Regions from separate parts of the Kytococcus sp. Marseille-QA3725 genome, predicted to be linked through region 2. Evidence: predicted binding sites of a transcription regulator. Region 2 holds the regulator's gene; the other holds the start of a gene.

Region 1 (5,533 bases), 970 kb from region 2:
GCACGTCGATGTCGGCGCGCGGGCGCAGGATGTCGTTGCCACCGCCCACGATGCTGACCAGCACCGGGGCGTCGGGGCGCTCGTGGCGGGCCTGCTGCACGAGGCCCAGCGCCGTCTCGGTCTGCGGGCCGGCGACGTCGTCCAGCTTGCGGCCGCGGACCGCGAGGTTCGCGTAGCGGAAACCGGGTTCGCCGGGGCCCGGCACCGGGGCGCTCTGCGCCAGCATCGTGGCCAGCCGGTCGGCCCAGCCGCGGAACTCACCGGCAGCCGGTGAGTCGTCGTCGCACATCCCCTCGGTGAACGAGTCGCCCACGGCGACGTAGGTGCCCCACGGGCGCGGGGTGGTGGCGAGGTGCCGCAGCGGTCCGGGGAGGGTGTGCAGGGGTGCGTTCACGTCCTCGGTGGAGGGGGCGGTGTGCTCGCTCAAGGCAGGCTCCAGTCGATGGGGTCGGCGCCCTGCTCGGTCAGGAGGGCGTTGGTGCGGGAGAACGGGCGCGAGCCGTGGAATCCGTGGCGGGCGCTCATCGGGGAGGGGTGGGGCGACTCCACGCACGGGATCGGTGCCAGCAGCGGGGCCAGGTTGCGTGCGTCGCGCCCCCACAGGATCGCGACCAGCGGCTGCCCCCGGGAGGCGCGCTCGGCCAGCGCGCGGATGGCCAGCTCCGTGATGGACTCCCAGCCCTTGCCCCGGTGCGAGGCCGGCGAGCCGGGCGCCACCGTGAGGCACCGGTTGAGCAGCATCACGCCGCGGTGGAACCACGGGGTGAGGTCCCCGCTGGTGGGGCGCTCGCAGCCGGTGTCCTCGACGAGCTCGGTGAAGATGTTCTGCAGGCTGCGGGGGACCGGGCGGACGTCCGGCGCGACCGAGAAGCTCAGGCCCACCGCGTGGCCGGGGGTGGGGTACGGGTCCTGCCCCACGACCAGGACGCGCACGGCGTCGAGCGGCATGGAGAAGGCGCGCAGGACGTTCTCGCCGGCCGGGAGGTAACCGCGGCCGGCGGCGTTCTCGGCGCGGAGGAAGTCACCCAGCTCGGCGAGGGTCCCGGCGGCCGGCTCGAGTGCCGGGACCCAGGACTCGTGCACCCTGCCGGCGAAGGTCGGGGCGTCGGGGGTCTGGCTCACGGGGCACACCGTACGCGGACCCGTGGGGGCGTGCTGCAGCGTAATGACACGCGTGTGATTCCGCCGGTAGACTCGCCCCTCATGGGTGCAGTGGAGCAGCGTGAGCAGGTCGTCGACGCGGGGAGCTCGGAGGAGCTGACCGCGCAGGACCGGGAGATCCTGGCCTTCGAGCGGCAGGCCTGGCGCTATGCCGGGGCCAAGGAGCAGGAGATCCGCGAACTCTTCGGGCTCACCACCACGCAGTACTACCAGCGACTCAACCGGCTGCTGGACTCCGAGGCCGCGCTGGCCGCCGACCCGTTGCTGGTCAAGCGGCTGCGGCGTCAGCGGGACGCCCGCCACACCACCCGCCTGGAGGCACGCAACCGCTCCCGCGGGCACTGAGCCCCGATCACGGTGGAGAGCGCATCGCAGGGGGCGGCGCCGGAGGGGCCGGGGGAGCAGGGCGACGACGAGAAGGTCAGCGCCTACGAGCGTGCCGAGCGCTGGGTGGGGACGGTGCAGGGGCGCCGCGTCGAGGGGCGTTTCCTCAAGGACTGGCCCGAGAAGAAGGCCTGGCTGCTGGTCGACGACGTCTGCGTGGGGCGGGCCGAGGACGACGACACGATCCGGGTCCACGCGACCTCGGGCACTCTGGACAACGTGGGGTGGAGTGCCGCGGAGCGCGAGCGCGTCGGCTTCGGGGAGGGGGCCACCCTGGAGGTGCGTCACGCGCGGGGGACGGCCATGGACATGGACCTCGTGCCCGGCATCGTGCACCTCTCGAGCGAGGGGCTGGGGCGCGGACGGATGGTGTCCCTGACCCCGCCGGCCGGGAGCCCCGCCGAGCGCTTCCACGCGCTGCGCGACCGGCGGCCGAGGCTGGCCGCGGCGCGCTTCCTGGTGATGAAGCTCGGCTGGCTGCTGTGGGCCGCGGTGATGCTGGTGCTCGGCCCGCTCCTCGACCGGATCATGGCGTGGCTCGAGCGGCACATGCCGCACATCCCGTGGCCCCGGATCCCGTGGCCGGACATCACCTGGCCCGACGTCCACCTGCCGCGGATCCCCTGGCCGAGCCTGCCCAGCATCCCGTGGCCGAACATCCCCTGGCCCGACCTCTCCTGGCTCTGGCACTGGCTGAGCCCGCTGCGGCCGGTGCTGCTGTGGATCCTGGACAACGACAAGCTGATCTTCGGCGTGATCGTCGGACTGGCCCTGGCGCGGGGCGAGCTCAAGCGCCAGCGGGCCCGCCGGGAGGCCGCGGAGGCCGAGCGCCGCGAGGAGCTGCAGCGGCTGGCCTCGGCCATGCAGCAGGTGGTCGACCGCGGGCAGGCGCACCCGGGTCGGACCGCCTCCCGGGGATCGGCCCGTCAGGGCACGGACCGGTCGGCGGAGGGCTGACTCAGGCCGGCCACACCCCGCTGACGCCACGGCGGTGGGAGCCCAGCAGGTGGGTGTCCACGATGCCGACGGCCTCCATCAGGGCGTACATCGTGGTCGGGCCGACGAAGGCGAAGCCGTGCTGCTTCAGGGCCTTCGACAGGGCCGTCGACTCGGCCGACCGCGTGGGCACGTCGGCGACGCGCAGCGGGCGCGGGGTGTCGGCCGGCCGGAAGGACCAGACGAGGTCCACCAGCCCGCCCTCGGCGCGGAGGGCCACGGTGGCCCGGGCGTTGGTGATCGTCGCCTCGACCTTGCGGCGGTTGCGCACGATGTCGGCGTCGGCCATCAGCCGCTCGACGTCACCGTCGTCGAAGGCGGCCACCGCGTCGGCGTCGAACCCGGCGAAGGCCCGACGGAAGGCAGGGCGCTTGCGCAGGATCGTGGCCCAGGAGAGGCCGGACTGGAAGGCCTCCAGGCTGAGGCGCTCGAAGAGCCCCGTCTCGTCCCGGACCGGCAGGCCCCACTCGGTGTCGTAGTACTCGCGCAGCAGGTCGCTGCCCTCGGCCCACGGGGTGCGGGCCCGGCCGTCGTCGCCGACGACGACCTCGGACCCGGCGGGGATGCGGCTCACCCGGGCAGGACCCCGGTGGAGCGCAGGAGCTCGCCGAAGGCCTCCGCGCCCTGCGTGAAGTGGTAGCGCCGGGCCACGAGCCCGGCCTCGAGGGCCCCGTCGACGTTGTCCTGGCGGTCGTCGACGAACACGACCTGGGCCGGCTCGACCGGGAACCCGGCCTCGGCCTCGGCGGCCAGGACGGCCCGGAAGAAGTCCGGCTCCGGCTTGGCGACGCCCAGGCGGGAGGAGGTGTAGACCTCGTCGGCGAGGTCGGCGAAGGCGTCGCTCTCGGCGAGCCAGGCCGCCCGGTGCGGCTGCTGGTTGGTGCCCATCGCCACGCGGAGCCCCTCCTGTCGGGCGGCGGCGACCATCGCCCGCTCCTCGGCCAGCGGCGTCGTGCGGTGCCACAGGCGTGCGGTGGTGGCCGGGTCCGCCGTGTTGCCGTGCCCCCGGAGCACCTCGCCGATCACGTCCGCGAAGTCCGGGTCCGCCTCCTGCCCCGTGAGCAGGAAGACCTCGGCGGTGAAGATCTCGTCGAGCACGGCCCGGGCTCGCCCCCAGAGCTCGGGGTCGTCCTCGACCCGGCCGGTGGTGTCCCATCCCACGGCGAGGTGGGCGAGGGCCTCCTCGCGCCAGCCGTCCGGCATCCGCTGGATCACGGCGTCGGCGTCGAGCAGGAGGAGGCGGACTGCGGGCGGCTTCGGCATGGGGAGATCCTCCCATCCGACGCCGGCGGGCCCGGTGGGGCGCCCGGCGCTTTGCACTCCCGGGTCCCGAGTGCCAAAATCCCACTTGGCACTCGACGGCTCCGAGTGACAGGTCGCGGGAGACGTGGTCGGCACCAGTGCCTCCGACCACCCCGGCAGACGGCAGCGGGCCGTGCAGGGTGAAAGACACCGACCACAGGTCGAGGGGTCGACGCCGCGCGATCCGCATCGTGCGCGCAGGCCCCGTCCGTCGCGGGCGACCGGTGGTCATCCGCTACGCGTGTGGGAGGAAACCACCGATGGCCAAGACCATTGCGTTCAACGAGGAGGCCCGTCGCGGCCTCGAGCGCGGCATGAACACCCTTGCCGACGCCGTGAAGGTGACGCTGGGCCCCAAGGGCCGCAACGTCGTGCTGGAGAAGAAGTGGGGCGCCCCCACCATCACCAACGACGGTGTCTCCATCGCCAAGGAGATCGAGCTCGACGAGGCCTACGAGCACATCGGCGCCGAGCTGGTCAAGGAGGTCGCCAAGAAGACCGACGACGTCGCGGGTGACGGCACCACCACCGCCACCGTGCTGGCCCAGGCGATGGTCCGCGAGGGCCTGCGCAACGTGGCCGCCGGTGCGAACCCGATGGGTCTGAAGCGCGGCATCGAGCAGGCCACCCAGGCCGTCTCCGACGAGCTGCTGTCGATGGCCAAGGACATCGACACCAAGGAGCAGATCGCCTCCACCGCCTCCATCTCCGCCGCGGACCCCGAGATCGGCCAGGTCATCGCCGAGGCGATGGACAAGGTCGGCAAGGAGGGCGTCATCACGGTCGAGGAGAGCAACACCTTCGGCATCGACCTCGAGCTGACCGAGGGCATGCGCTTCGACAAGGGCTACATCTCGCCCTACTTCGTCACCGACACCGACCGCATGGAGACGGTGCTCGAGGACCCCTACATCCTGCTGGTCAACTCCAAGATCGGTGCGATCAAGGACCTGCTCCCGCTGCTGGAGAAGGTCATGCAGTCCGGCAAGCCGCTGGTGATCATCGCCGAGGACGTCGAGGCCGAGGCCCTGGCGACCCTGATCGTCAACAAGGTGCGCGGCAACTTCAAGTCCGTCGCCGTGAAGTCCCCGGGCTTCGGTGACCGCCGCAAGGCGATGCTGGGCGACATGGCCATCCTCACCGGTGGCCAGGTCATCTCCGAGGAGGTCGGCCTGACCCTGGAGAACGCCGAGCTGGACATGCTGGGCCAGGCCCGCAAGGTCGTCGTCACCAAGGACGAGACCACCATCGTCGACGGCGCCGGTGACGACGCCCAGGTCGAGGGCCGCGTCAAGCAGATCCGCGCCGAGATCGAGAACTCCGACTCGGACTACGACCGCGAGAAGCTGCAGGAGCGTCTCGCCAAGCTGGCCGGCGGCGTGGCCGTCATCAAGGCCGGCGCCGCAACCGAGGTGGAGCTCAAGGAGCGCAAGCACCGCATCGAGGACGCCGTGCGCAACGCCAAGGCCGCCGTCGAGGAGGGCATCGTCGCCGGTGGTGGCGTGGCCCTGCTGCAGGCCGCCACCAAGGCGTTCGAGGGCCTGAAGCTCGAGGGCGACGAGGCCACCGGTGCCGAGATCGTCCGCGTGGCCTCCAGCGCCCCGCTGAAGCAGATCGCCGTGAACGCCGGCCTCGAGGGCGGCGTCGTGGCCGAGAAGGTGCGCGGTCTGACCCCGGGCGAGGGCCTCAA
Region 2 (5,533 bases):
TGAGCGAGACCTCCTGCACCGGCCCCTCCAGGTGCAGCTCGTCCCCGCGGGCCAGCAGGTCGACGTCCGGGAAGGCGCGCTCGATCGTCCGGAGCAGCTGGTCCTGCGGACCCCAGAGGGAGACGAGCGACACCCCCTCGGGCAGGGTCACCACCGAGGTGGTGCGGGTCCCGGCGCCGGATCGTGCCCGGTCGTCGTTCTGGGAGCGGGACGTCTGGTCCGGGGAGGATCCCGTGGTCCGGGAATCGGGGGTGTGCTCAGTCATCGTGCCCCGATTCTAGGCGGTGGCAGGGACACGCGACCCGGACGCTGGGCGGCCGGGTGCCACCGGCCCCGGGTCAGCCCGGAGGCCACTGCAGCTGGCGCCCCCCGATGACGTGCAGGTGCACGTGGTCCACGGACTGCTGGCCGTGCGTGCCGGTGTTGGCCACCACCCGGTAGCCGTCCCCGGCCAGGCCCTCCTGGTCGGCCACGCGCGCGACCGTCTGCAGCAGGTCGGTGGCCGACTGCGGGTCGTCCACCGCCACGGCGGCCAGGTTCGCGTGGTGGTCCTTCGGCACCACCAGGACGTGGGTGGGCGCCTGCGGGTCGATGTCGCGGAAGGCGAGCGAGCGGTCGGACTCCAGCACGCGGTCGCCGGGCACGTCCCCGGTGACGATCTTGCAGAAGAGGCAGTCGGCGGTGCTCATACCAGCCAGCCTAGCCGCGCCCCCTCACCAGCGGAGGGCACCGCAGAGCAGCGCGAGGGCCACCGGGCCCGCGCTGCTCGTGCGCAGGACGTGGGGGCCCAGCACGACGGGCACCCCGCCGGCGGCGGTGAGGCGCTCCAGCTCGGCGGGGTTGATCCCACCCTCGGGGCCGATGACCACACGCACCAGACCGGGCTGTCCTTGCTCCGCCACGAGCGATCCCAGCGTCGGGAGCAGGCCGTCGGTGGCCACCTCGTGCAGCACCAGGGTGAGCTCGTCCGCATCGACACCTGCGCGGATGCGCTCGGCGAGCGCGACGGTGTCCACCAGCGGCTCCACCGGGGCCTCCCAGAGGCGACGCGACTGCTTGGTCGCCGCGCGCACCACCTGGGCCCACTTCGTGCGCCCCTTGTCGGCCTTGGGCCCCGCCCAGCGGCTGATGCTGCGCTCGGCCTGCCAGGGCACGACCGAGTCGACGCCGATCTCCACGCTGGTCTCCAGCGACTGCTCGGCCCGCCCGGCCTTCGCCAGGGCCTGCACGAGCTCCAGCCGAGGGCGCCCGGACGGCTCGGTGAGCGCCTCGAGCACCTCCAGGTCCAGGGTCGACTTGGAGGTGGCGGTCACGCGTGCGCGCACCCCGCAGCCGGCACCGTCGGCGACGAGCACCTCCTCGTCCACGCCGATGCGCTGCACCGTCGCGGCGTGGTGCCCCTCGTCGCCGGCCAGGGTGAACGACTCCCCCGGGGCGGCGAGGTCACCCTCGGCCAGGAAGAGCGGCAGCGTCATCAGCGCCCCGTGAAGGCGTCGCGCAGGCGGTCGAAGAACCCGCCGCCGTGCTGCTCCATGGAGGTGATGGTGCCGGTGGCCTGCTCCTCGCCGCGGATCCGGGCGAGCTCGCGCAGGAGCTCCTTCTGCCGACCGTCGAGGCGGGTGGGCGTCACGACGTTCGCGTGCACGTGCAGGTCGCCCCGCCCGTCACGGCGCAGGTGCCCGACACCCAGGCCGTTCAGCGTGAACGCCGTCCCGTGCTGCGTGCCCGCGGGGATCTCGACCTGCTCGGTGCCGTCGAAGGTCTCCACCGTCGCCGTGGTGCCCAGCGCCGCGGCCATCATCGGCAGCTCCACCGAGCAGTGCAGGTCGTCGCCCTCCCGGGTGAAGGTGTCGTCGCCCACCACGTTGAGCTCGACGTAGAGGCTGCCGGCGGGTCCGCCACCGGGACCGACCTCGCCCTGACCGGCCAGCTGGATGCGCGTTCCGGTGTCCACGCCGGCGGGCACCTTGACCTTCAGGGTGCGGCGCTCGCGCACGCGGCCGTCGCCGTGGCAGTTGGTGCAGGGGTCGATGATGACCTCGCCGGTGGCCTGGCAGGCACCGCACGGGCGGGTGGTCATCACCTGGCCGAGGAAGGAGCGCTGCACCTGCTGCACGTGGCCCTGGCCGTGGCAGACGTCGCACGTGCGGGTGCCGGTGCCCGGGGCCGTGCCGTCGCCCTCGCAGACCGAGCAGCGCACCGCGGTCTCGACGGTGAGGTCCTCGGTGTTGCCGAACACCGCCGTGCGCAGCGGGACGTCCAGGCGCACGAGGGCGTCCTGCCCGGGCTGCTGGCGCGAGCGCGGGCCCGCGGCGCCGCCCTGGCCACCGAAGAAGGCATCCATGATGTCGCTGAACGTGAAGGCACCGCCGGCACCACCGCCGAAGCCGGCCGTCGGGTCGGCGTAGGGGTCGGAGCCGCGGTCGTAGGCGGCGCGCTTCTGGGCGTCGCCCAGCACGTCGTAGGCCTGGCCGACCTGCTTGAACTCATCCTCCTTGCCGGGGGCGACGTCCGGGTGCAGCTGACGGGCCTTCCTGCGGTAAGCCCGCTTGATCTCCTCCGCGGTCGCGTCGCGGGAAACACCGAGGGTCTCGTAGTAGTCGTTCATGCGCTCTCCGCGCCGGCGGGGCCGGCGGCTGCGGGTCGGGGGTGGCTGTCGGGGTGGTGCTCGGGTCGGCCGGCGGGGCTCACCGGTGCTCCAGCACCTGGGAGAGGTATGCGGCCACGGCCCGCACGGCCCCCATGGTGCCGGGGTAGTCCATCCGGGTCGGGCCCAGGACCCCGAGGGATCCCACGCCGTCCTGACCGTACGTGCTGCTGACCACCGAGGTGGTCTGCAGTCCGCTGTGGTCGTTCTCGGTCCCGATGGAGACCGCGACCCCGGGCCGGGCACCGCCGGCGAGGTCGCCCGGGTCCGCGGACTGCAACAACCGCAGCAGCACCACGTGTTCCTCCAGGGCCGAGATCACGTCCTCCAGCGAGGCGCCGAAGTCCGTGGTGTGGCGCACGAGGCTGGAGGTCCCGGCCAAGGCGAGACGTTCCTCACGCTCCCCGGCGAGCGTGCCGGTCACCACCTCGGCCACCGCGGCCAGGGCGAGGTCCTCCGGGAAGCGACGGGTCACCTCGGAGAGGGCGCTGCGGGCCGAGGAGAAGGGCTGCCCCGCGGCGGCGCCGTTGACGCGGTCGCGGACCACGCGCAGGTCCTCCGAGGCGGTCGCCTCGGGCAGGTCGACCAAGCGCTGCTCGACCCGTCCGCTGTCGGTGATGATCACCACCATCGTGCGCGAGCCGACCGGCACCAGCTCGACGTGCTGCAGCGTGGACCGGGTGAGCGAGGGGTACTGCACCACGGCCACCTGGTGCGTCAGGGCGGCCAGCAGGCGCACCGTGCGCTCGACCACGTCGTCGAGGTCCATCGGGTCGGCCAGGAAGTCGCGGATGGCGCGTCGTTCGGCCGGGGACAGGCGCCGGAGCTGCTCGATGCCGTCGACGAAGCGTCGGTAGCCGGCGTCAGTCGGCACGCGGCCGGCGGAGGTGTGGGGGGCCTGGATCAGCCCCTCGGCCTCCAGCATCGCCATGTCGTTGCGGATGGTGGCGGCCGAGACGCCCAGTCCGTGGCCCTCCAGGACGCTGCGGGAGCCGACCGGCTCGGAGGTGCGCACGTGGTCCTCCACGATGGCGCGCAGCACCTGCATGCGGCGTTCACCGGACATCGGTCTCCTCCTGACGGGTCCGTCGTGCGTGGTCTCGTGGGGCGTCGCGAGCTGCCGCCACGGCCCACCGACTCTGGCACTCGCACACGCCAAGTGCCAGTCTACGCGTCATCGCTCGCTGCCCGCCGTACCCTGTGCGGCCATGGACAGGTACGGGACCGACGTGTTGGCCGGGGACTGGAAGCGGCCTCGCCGCGGACGCAGCCAGGAGGTGGAGGCGACCCCGGGGACCGTGGTCGAGGACGTGGCCACCGGCTGGGTGGGTGCCGTGGTATCGGTGGAGAAGGCCGGCGGGCAGCACGTGGTGCACCTGGAGGACGCGCGGGGACGCACCAAGGGGTTCCCCATGGGTCCTGGCTTCTGGGTGGACGGCAAGCCGGTAACGCTGGTGGCGCCGAAGCGCGCGGCATCCCCCCGGCCCGCGGGACGCGTGGCGCCGGGGCGGACGGCGAGCGGCAGCAAGGCGGTCGCCGACGCGCCGGCGCGCGTGGCCGTCGGGTCCCGCATCTTCGTCGAGGGCCGTCACGACGCCGAGCTGGTCGAGAAGGTGTGGGGCGACGACCTGCGCGTCGAGGGCGTCGTCGTCGAGATGCTCGACGGCGTGGACGACCTGCGCGGCGTCATCGAGGAGTTCCGGCCCACCGCCGACCGGCGCATGGGGGTGCTCGTCGACCACCTCGTGCCGGGCACCAAGGAGTCGCGCGTCGTCGAGGAGGCACGGCGGACCCCGCGCTACGCCCGGCACGTGAAGATCGTGGGGCACCCCTACGTCGACGTCTGGCAGTCGGTGCGGCCGCAGCGGCTGGGGTGGACGCATTGGCCGGTCATCCCGAAGGGGACCTCCTGGAAGCACGGCATCCTCGCCGAGCTCGGGTGGCCCCACGAGAACCAGGCCGACGTGGCCCGGGGCTGGAAGCGGATCCTCGCGACCGTCGAGGACTACACGGACCTCGAGCCCGAGCTGCTGGGGAGGGTCGAGGAGCTCATCGACTTCGTCACCGTCGGGGACGTCCCGCTGGGCTGACACCGGGCCGGAGTGCGCCGTCCACAGGTCCGCCCGTGGGCGCACGCACGGTGCGGACCACATGGGCACACTGACGACATGACCACCACACCTCCCCCGCCCGGCCCCGGGCACGGTACCCAGTCCTGGAACCCCACCACCGACAGTCCCCGGAGTCCCGAGGTGCCCTGGCCGGGTGGCGAAGACCGCCACACCGGCCCGGGCCACCAGCACGGAACCGGCCCGAGCCCGCAGACGGGTCACATGAATCGGACCGGCGCCGACAGCAACGACAAGCTCGTCGCCATGTTCTGCCACCTCTCGGGCATCATCGCCACCGTGCTGACGGGTGGTTGGCTCCCCTTCCTGGGCCCGCTGATCGTGTGGGCTGTGTACCAGGACAAGGACCCGTTCGTACGACGTGCCGCCGCGGGCTCGTTCAACTTCCACGTCGTGGCGACGATCGCCTTCTGGTCGGCGTGGATCATCACACTCATCACCTTCGGGCTCGCCCTGCCCCTGACGCTGCTCGCGTTCCTGGTGTTCACGGTGCTGTACCTGTGGTGGACCATCAGCGCGACGATCAAGGCCTCCCGGGGCGAGCCGTACGAGTACCCGATCGAGCTGAAGATCCTCACCTGATCCCGCGCCTCCCACGGCGGCCGTCCACGACGGTCAAGGGCAGTCCACGGCGACCGTCCACGAGGACCCACACCGGTGCCCGGCAGACCACCACTGCCGGGCACCGGTGCGCCCAGGCGCCGGTATGTCGGGGCCCCGGCACGTCCAGGTCCCGGTGCGTCAGGGCAGCGGTTCA

Evidence for each region. The regulator HrcA, encoded in region 2, represses chaperone genes, less so after heat shock. The targets are predictions, from matches to a motif close to TTNGCACTCGNNNNNNNCGAGTGCNAA.
Region 1: groL (chaperonin GroEL) is a predicted target of HrcA. The motif match lies at 3,890-3,916, and genes of this name have one in related genera.

What each region holds. Positions count from the first base shown of each region.
Region 1 covers NZ_JBUCLA010000001.1:51,514-57,046, forward strand. Annotated here, with positions in the region: gene ACY8FT_RS00195 (SGNH/GDSL hydrolase family protein) at 1-427, opposite strand, end outside; gene ACY8FT_RS00200 (uracil-DNA glycosylase) at 424-1,122, opposite strand; gene ACY8FT_RS00205 (DUF3263 domain-containing protein) at 1,204-1,506, shown strand; gene ACY8FT_RS00210 (hypothetical protein) at 1,519-2,502, shown strand; gene ACY8FT_RS00215 (DNA-3-methyladenine glycosylase I) at 2,504-3,115, opposite strand; gene ACY8FT_RS00220 (HAD-IA family hydrolase) at 3,112-3,804, opposite strand; gene groL (chaperonin GroEL) at 4,104-5,533, shown strand, end outside.
Region 2 covers NZ_JBUCLA010000001.1:1,022,819-1,028,351, forward strand. Annotated here, with positions in the region: gene ACY8FT_RS04655 (PhoH family protein) at 1-265, opposite strand, end outside; gene ACY8FT_RS04660 (histidine triad nucleotide-binding protein) at 339-689, opposite strand; gene ACY8FT_RS04665 (16S rRNA (uracil(1498)-N(3))-methyltransferase) at 714-1,475, opposite strand; gene dnaJ (molecular chaperone DnaJ) at 1,475-2,608, opposite strand; gene hrcA (heat-inducible transcriptional repressor HrcA) at 2,688-3,713, opposite strand; gene ACY8FT_RS04680 (DUF3097 domain-containing protein) at 3,856-4,737, shown strand; gene ACY8FT_RS04685 (DUF4870 domain-containing protein) at 4,981-5,358, shown strand.